Regions from separate parts of the Methylobacterium sp. PvP105 genome, predicted to be linked through region 2. Evidence: predicted binding sites of a transcription regulator. Region 2 holds the regulator's gene; the other holds the start of a gene.
The links. The regulator LexA, encoded in region 2, represses DNA repair genes until DNA is damaged. The targets are predictions, from matches to a motif close to TGTTCNNNNTGTGTTCNG.
Positions count from the first base shown of each region.

Region 1: a site for LexA is predicted at 2,353-2,370, ahead of J3A75_RS24775 (PA0069 family radical SAM protein). Genes of this name have one in related genera too.

Region 1 covers NZ_JAGIPA010000001.1:5,075,580-5,078,982, forward strand. Annotated here, with positions in the region: gene J3A75_RS24770 (methyl-accepting chemotaxis protein) at 1-464, opposite strand, end outside; gene J3A75_RS24775 (PA0069 family radical SAM protein) at 1,209-2,324, opposite strand; gene J3A75_RS24780 (hypothetical protein) at 2,482-3,012, shown strand; gene J3A75_RS24785 (amino acid permease) at 3,162-3,403, shown strand, end outside.
Region 2 covers NZ_JAGIPA010000001.1:3,043,146-3,046,548, forward strand. Annotated here, with positions in the region: gene J3A75_RS14420 (hypothetical protein) at 56-271, shown strand; gene J3A75_RS14425 (hypothetical protein) at 290-739, opposite strand; gene lexA (transcriptional repressor LexA) at 989-1,717, shown strand; gene J3A75_RS14435 (ComEC/Rec2 family competence protein) at 1,711-3,403, opposite strand, start outside.

The DNA.
Region 1 (3,403 bases), 2.0 Mb from region 2:
GTCGCGGCGACCTCCGCCGTCGCGGCGGCGCGCTCCGCGATCGGGACCGAGAGGGCCGCGTCGATCCGCGCGGACAGGCCGGTGACGGCCTCGTGCGCGCGTCGGAGCGGATCGACCGTCTTCGCCACCGCGGCGGTGTCGATCGCGCGCACCAGGATCAGGAGAGCCTCCAGCCGTTCGGTCCGGGTCGCGCGCTGCCGGGCGATCAGGGCCGCGTCGGCGGGCGGGATCCTGCCCGCGGCGATCAGCGCTTGCAGAGTCCGTGCCCGCTCGAGGCGCACGGCGAGCAGGACCTCGAGGAGGATCCGGCTGCCTTCCGTGAGCGCGACCACGCGGCGGCTCTCCCGCTCCTGCGCGCGGGCATCGTGTGCCGTCCGGGCGCCCGCGGCCAGCAGTAGGGCGCTGAGTGAGAACAGGATCGCGCACAGGATCGTGCCGATTGAAGGACGCGGAAGACGCAGCATGAGGGTTGAGTTCTCTCTTCGCAGTGCGTCGAGACATGCGGCCCGCCGCCGGGCTGCCCGGTTCGAGCAGGGCGGCCGGTCGGCCTCGGTCGCCGGAAAGGCTGAGCGACACGACGGCCCCCGGGGGCTGTGACCGCGCGATCCGGGGACGGCCGGCCCCCAGGGGCACCCCGACGCGGCGCCGGCCCGGTTCGCCCGGAGGGCGCGGCGAGGTCGCGGGCTCGCCGGCGATCCCGGTCCGGTCATCGGACAGGAAGCGCGCCCGGTCGGCATCGAGGTCGGCGTCCGGAGACTCCACCGCCTCAAGGGAGGCCAGCAGCCGCGACCGGCCGCATCGGGCAGGGCCGCGGAGCGCGGCTCGCCCGCGACCGGATCACCGCGCGCGCGGTACAGAGGCGCGATCGGAGGACACAAACGCCGAACACAATCCCTTTTCTACGCACAGCATCGACCTCAGTATCTTGCATTAATACAATATATTAATCCTTGCGGACTCATTATGCACCACAAAAGCTCATCATTCCCGGCATTTGACTCACAAAACAACAGATGTCAACCTTACGTTCCTAGGTTATGCATCATAGAACATCGCGCTATAAAAAACATTCACAACCGCGGAACAAATATAACTCCTATTTAATATATTGACGACGATCATGGAACAACTACTGAATTTATCGAGGAGATATGGTAATCGGGCAGATCCGCCGCCTCGCGCGCGGGCGACACCGCGTCGGTCGCGTTTCAGAGCAGCACAAGCTGCGAGCCGGGCTTGCGGAACGCGTCGCGGTTCAGATCCATCCGTCCGAAGGCGAAGCCGAGACGGGTGCCGGCGAGTCGGACCCGCTGGCCGATCATCGCCGCGTAGGCCCCCTCCCCGCGGAAGCGGTGGCCGAAGCGCGGGTCGTTCTCGCGCCCGCCCCGGGCGTCCCGCAGGAGTGCGAAGGTCCGCGCCCGGCGCTCCGGATAGTGCTCGGCGAACCAGTCGGCCACGAGGTCGGCGACTTCGCCGGGGAGGCGCAGCAGCGCGTGGCCGATGCGGCTCGCCCCGTGCGCGCGCGCCTCGGCCAGGATCGACTCGATCTCGTGATCGGTCAGGCCGGGGATGATCGGCGAGACGTTGACCATGACGGGCACTCCCGCCGCGCTCAGCGCCCGCATCGCCGCGAGCCGCTTGTCCGGCCGCGGCGCCCGCGGGTCGAGGCGGCGGGCGAGGTCCGGATCCAGCGTCGGCAGCGAGATCGCCGCCAGCACGAGGTCGTCCGCCGCCATCTCGGCCAGAAGGTCGAGGTCGCGCAGCACGAGGTCCGACTTGGTGGTGATGCTGACGGGATGGCGGGCCTCTCGCAGCACCTCCAGCACCCCGCGGGTGAGCCGGTGCTCCCGCTCGACCGGCTGATAGGGATCCGTGGCGGTGCCGAGGGCGATCGTCTCTGGCCGGTAGCCCGGCGCGGCGATCTCGCGGGCGAGGAGCCGGGCGGCGTCCGGCTTGGTGAAGATCCGCGACTCGAAATCGAGCCCCGGCGAAAGGCCGAGCCAGGCATGGGTGGGGCGCGCGTAGCAGTAGATGCAGCCGTGCTCGCAGCCCCGGTACGGGTTGATCGACCGATCGAACGGGATGTCGGGCGAGCCGTTGCGCGCGATGATCCGGGCGGACCGCTCCGGCGTGACCTGCGTGCGCAGGGGCGCCGGAGGGTCCGCCGTCCAGGTCCCGTCGTGGAACGCCTCGCGCCGGGCAGATTCGTACCGGCCGGTCGGGTTGGCCGTCGCGCCGCGCCCGCGCCGGGCGGCCGGATCCGCGGCGCTCGGGCCGAGTCGCGTCACGGTCCCGGACGCGGTTCCGTCGCGCGTGTCCACCATCCCGACTCGCCCCACTCCGGAAACCGATCGGAACATACAACGAACAAACCGCCGGCGATCGCCTCTTTTTCAGGCAAATCCGGCTCCGTGGCCCGTCCGGGCAGCGGCGCGTCCGCGCGGAGACGGCAGGGCAGTTTACGGCGCCGCAGAATCGTCTATGCGCGCGCTCATGCTCTCCGCCGTGACCTATCTGGCCGACCCGGCCGAGCCGGACGCGATCGATCGCCTGGCCGACACGCTCAGCGTGCTCGTCTCCGGCGTGGCCGGCGGCCTCGTCGGCGACGCGGTGATCGTCGCGGGCCGCGAGAGCGAGGCCGTGGCGGCCGTCGCGGAGGCCACGGGTGCGACCCTCGTGCTGCACCGGGGCGGCAATCCCTACGCGGCGGGCGCCGTCGCGGCCCGGCGGGACTGGATCCTGTGCCTGGAGGCGGGCGACGTCCCGGCCGAGGGCTGGATCCGCACCCTCGACCGCTTCGTCGGGACGGCGCGGCCGGAGACGGCGCTCGGCCGCCTGCACCGCCCGGCCGGGGGTTGGCTCGGCCGCCTCGTCAGGCGCACGGAGACCGTCGCCGGCGCCCGGCAGGCCCGGGCCGGCGACGTCGTCCGGCGCGAGGCCCTGCGGGCCGAGGGCGCGTTCGCGGGCCGCCTCAAGGTCAGGCCGCTGATCGCCCGGATCGAGCGCGCCTGACCGGAAGAATCGCGACCGTGCGAATCTTGCGCCGGCTCACGTTGTTGTCGGTCGATCTGCCGCTACAACTCTGGAAGCGCGGCAGAAACGGCGCCGCCTCCGGCCGTGTCGACGCGCGCTGAATCTCCCCGACTTGGAAGGATGGTGCCATGGATTCGTCGGGCCTGATGGGGCGGAAGTCGGTCGACGACATCGTCGAGAGCGGCGAGGGCGAGCAGCAGCTCTCGAAGTCGCTCGGCGCCCTCTCGATCACCGCGATGGGTATCGGGGCGATCATCGGCGCCGGCATCTTCGTCCTCACCGGCACCGCCGCGGCCCAGTATGCCGGGCCGGGGATCATGCTGTCCTTCGTGCTCGGCGGCATCGCCTGCGCCTTCGTCGGCCTCTGCTA
Region 2 (3,403 bases):
GCGGTTCCGGCGGGCGCCTGCGGCGTTTTCCCGGGGCAGGCGGGAGGAGCGTGAGATGGCGGAGAGCACGGATCGGGGCTCCGGCTGGAGCCTGCAGGCGAGCGCCGTGCCCGACGGGGTGCGCCTGGAACTCGCCCTCGCCGACCTCGGCGGCGCGCCGGTGACCGCCGCGATCGTGCTCGACCGGGCCGAGGCCCGGGCCTTCGCCCGCGCCCTGCTCGCCGCCGCCGGGGACGCGGCGGAGCGGACCTTCCCGAAGCCGGGCGCCTGACGGCGCGCCGCCGGCCGGTCAGCGCACCCCGAGGCCGGGGTTGCGGCCCGGCAGGCGGGGGACCACCGTGCCGCGCTTCTCGATCGGCGCGTCGCACGCGTAGGCGAACTCGGTCTTCAGCGGATCGAACACGGTCTCGCCGGTGATCCGGCAATCCTCGCGCACGGTCTCGTCGAGATAGGCCCGGGCGGCGGTGCGGAAGCGCTTCACCCGGGTGGCGTCCGGCTCCGGATCGATCCGGACCTCGCTCAGATTGCAGCCGGTGTACTCGCGCAGGGCGTTGGAGACGATCAGCATCCGGCGCAGCTGCCGGTTGTCGTAGACCTCGTAGGGCTCCTTGCAGCCGATCGTCACGACCTGGGGGGTGAGCGCCACGTAGTTCCGCGAGATGTAGGAGAACCCGGTGGTGCAGCCGGCGAGGCCGAGGGCGGCGAGGCCGAGGGGCAGCAGAGCCGCGGGTCGTCGCATCCTCGTCATTCCAAGAGGGTCCCAGCCCGCGCCCCGGATCCGCCGCCTGCCCGGCGGGGCACCGCGGTGCATTGAAACGGCTCCGCTTGCGCCGTCAATGCGTTTCTCCGCCTTGTCCCGCGGGCGCGCCGCGGCGCGCCGAGCGTGGCGGTGCCGCTCTTGCGGAACACTTGCGGAACGTTTAACCTGTTCGTGATTTGTTTCGGAGACCGTCACGTGGCGGTCCGCCAAGCCGCGAGTCCCCCGTCGATGCTCACGCGCAAGCAGCTGGACCTCCTGCGATTCATCCAGAGCCGGATGCAGGAATGCGGCGTCCCGCCGTCGTTCGACGAGATGAAGGATGCCCTCGACCTCAAGTCGAAATCCGGTATCCACCGGCTGATCACGGCGCTGGAGGAGCGCGGCTTTCTCCGGCGCCTGCCGAATCGGGCGCGCGCCATCGAGGTGATCCGCATCCCCGAGAGCCTGACGCAGGCCGCGCCGGCGCCCCAGACCCCCGCCGAGCCGCGTCGCTTCACGCCGAGCGTGGTCGAGGGCGGCAAGTCCAAGCAGCCGCCGGCCCCGGCGAGCACGCGGATGATCGACGAGTCCGGCCGGGCCATCTCGATCCCCGTCATGGGTCGGATCGCGGCCGGTACGCCCGTCTCGGCGATCCAGAACCAGAGCCACGCCATCACCCTGTCGCCGGACTTCGTGGCCGGCGGCGAGCACTACGCCCTCGAGGTGCGCGGCGACTCGATGGTCGAGGCCGGGATCCTGGACGGCGACCTCGTGGTCATCCGCAAGCAGGACACCGCCAATACCGGCGACATCATCGTGGCGCTGATCGACGACGAGGAGGCGACGCTCAAGCGCCTGCGCCGCCGCGGCTCCTCGATCGCCCTGGAGGCCGCCAACCCGGCCTACGAGACCCGCGTGCTCGGGCCCGACCGGGTCCGGATCCAGGGCCGCCTCGTCAGCCTCGTCCGCCGCTACTGAAGCGGCTCGGCCGGCGCGTCGCCGGGAGCGAGGTCTCCGCCCGGCGCGGCGGCCCCGTCCTCCGCGGCGCGGTCGCCCGGCTCCGCGGTGACCGGCCGCGGCGGTCCCGGATCGCGTCCCGGATCGCGTCCCGGGGCCGGCCGCCAGGGCACGGCGCGCCCGTCGTCCCGGGCGAAGCGCGCGGCGAAGCCGTCGCCGTCGGTCCGGAGGGCCACGGCGCCGCGGGCGGCGAGGACTTGCCGATCGATCACCAGGGGGCCCGTGCAGGTCGGCGGCGCCGCGAGGAAGGTGATCAGCACCGCGGCGCGGGCGCAATCCTCCGGGAAGGCCCGCCTGTCCCGGACGAGGGCGACCGCCCGCCCGTCCGGCAGCCGGGCGGTGCAGCCGAGCCGGTCGCAGCGCCCGCTGCCCGACCGGACGATGAGCGCCGCGGGCCGCCGCCCGTCACCGTCCGCCTTCAGCCACTGCTCGAGGACGAAGCCGGAGGGGCTTCCGAGGGCCGCGAGCCGCCCGTCCGGACCCCGCACCGCCGCTCCCGCGCCCTGCCGGTCGACGTAGAGGTCGTAGCGGTCGGGCCGGGCCGCGAGGACGAGGCCGAGCAGGACCGGCGGCACGGCGAGCCAGCGCAGGCGGGAGGCCGGCAGCGTCGCCAGCAGCAGGCCCGCGGTCAGCAGGGTCAGCGCTGCGGCGCCGAAGGCCGGCAGCACCAGGCTCGCCCGCTCGAACCCGGCGATCCAGTCCGAGATCGCCAGCATGCCGGCCACCGCCTGCCCCATCAGCCACCAGACCGGCCGGTCGAGGGCGAAGGGATAGGCGAGGCAGCCGATCACCGCGGCGGGCATCACCGCCAGGGAGACGAGCGGCAGGGTCAGGGCGTTGCCGACGAGGCCGAAGGGCTGAACCGTCTGGAAGTGGTAGGTGGCGAAGGGCGCGGTCGCGACCTGCGCCACAAGGGTCGTGGCCAGGGTCCCGGTGATCGCCGAGAGGCCGGTGCCGACGAGGCGGCCGATCCGCCCGGCCCCGGGGCGCACGAACAGCCGCCCGTCGATCAGCCGGGCGCAGGCGATCAGCCCGGCCACGGCGCCGAAGGACATCTGGAAGCTCGGGCCGAGCAGGCCCTCCGGCTCCCGGGCGAGCGCGATCAGCGCCGCGAGGGCGAGGTTGCGCATCGACAGGGCCGGCCGGTCCGCCAGGATCGCGCCCAGCATGATCAGGGTCATGATCAGCGAGCGCTCGGCCGCGATGTCCCAGCCCGAGAAGGCGCAGTAGGCGGTGACGCCGACCATGGCGAAGCCGGCCGCGATCTTCTTGATCGGCCAGAGGAGCGCGCAGAGCGGCACCGCGGCGAGGACCGCCCGCACCAGCCAGAACACCACGCCGGCGGCCAGCACCATGTGGAGGCCCGAGATCGACACCACGTGGTAGATGCCCGCGGCGCGGAGCGCGTCGTTGGTCGCCGGTCCGATGAGGCCGCGCTTGCCGGTCACCAGGGCCGCCGCCACCGCGCCCGCCTGGCCGCCGGCGGCCTCCGCGATCCGGCGCGTGAGCCCGTTGCGGGCCGCGTCCAGCGCCGCGGCGAGCCGCAGGCCCAGCGGCGGCGGCTCGGACGGCGCCCGGACGGTGACCGCGCCGACCAGCGAGCCCACCGCGCCGATCCCCTGGAAGTAGGCGTCCCGGGCGAAGTCG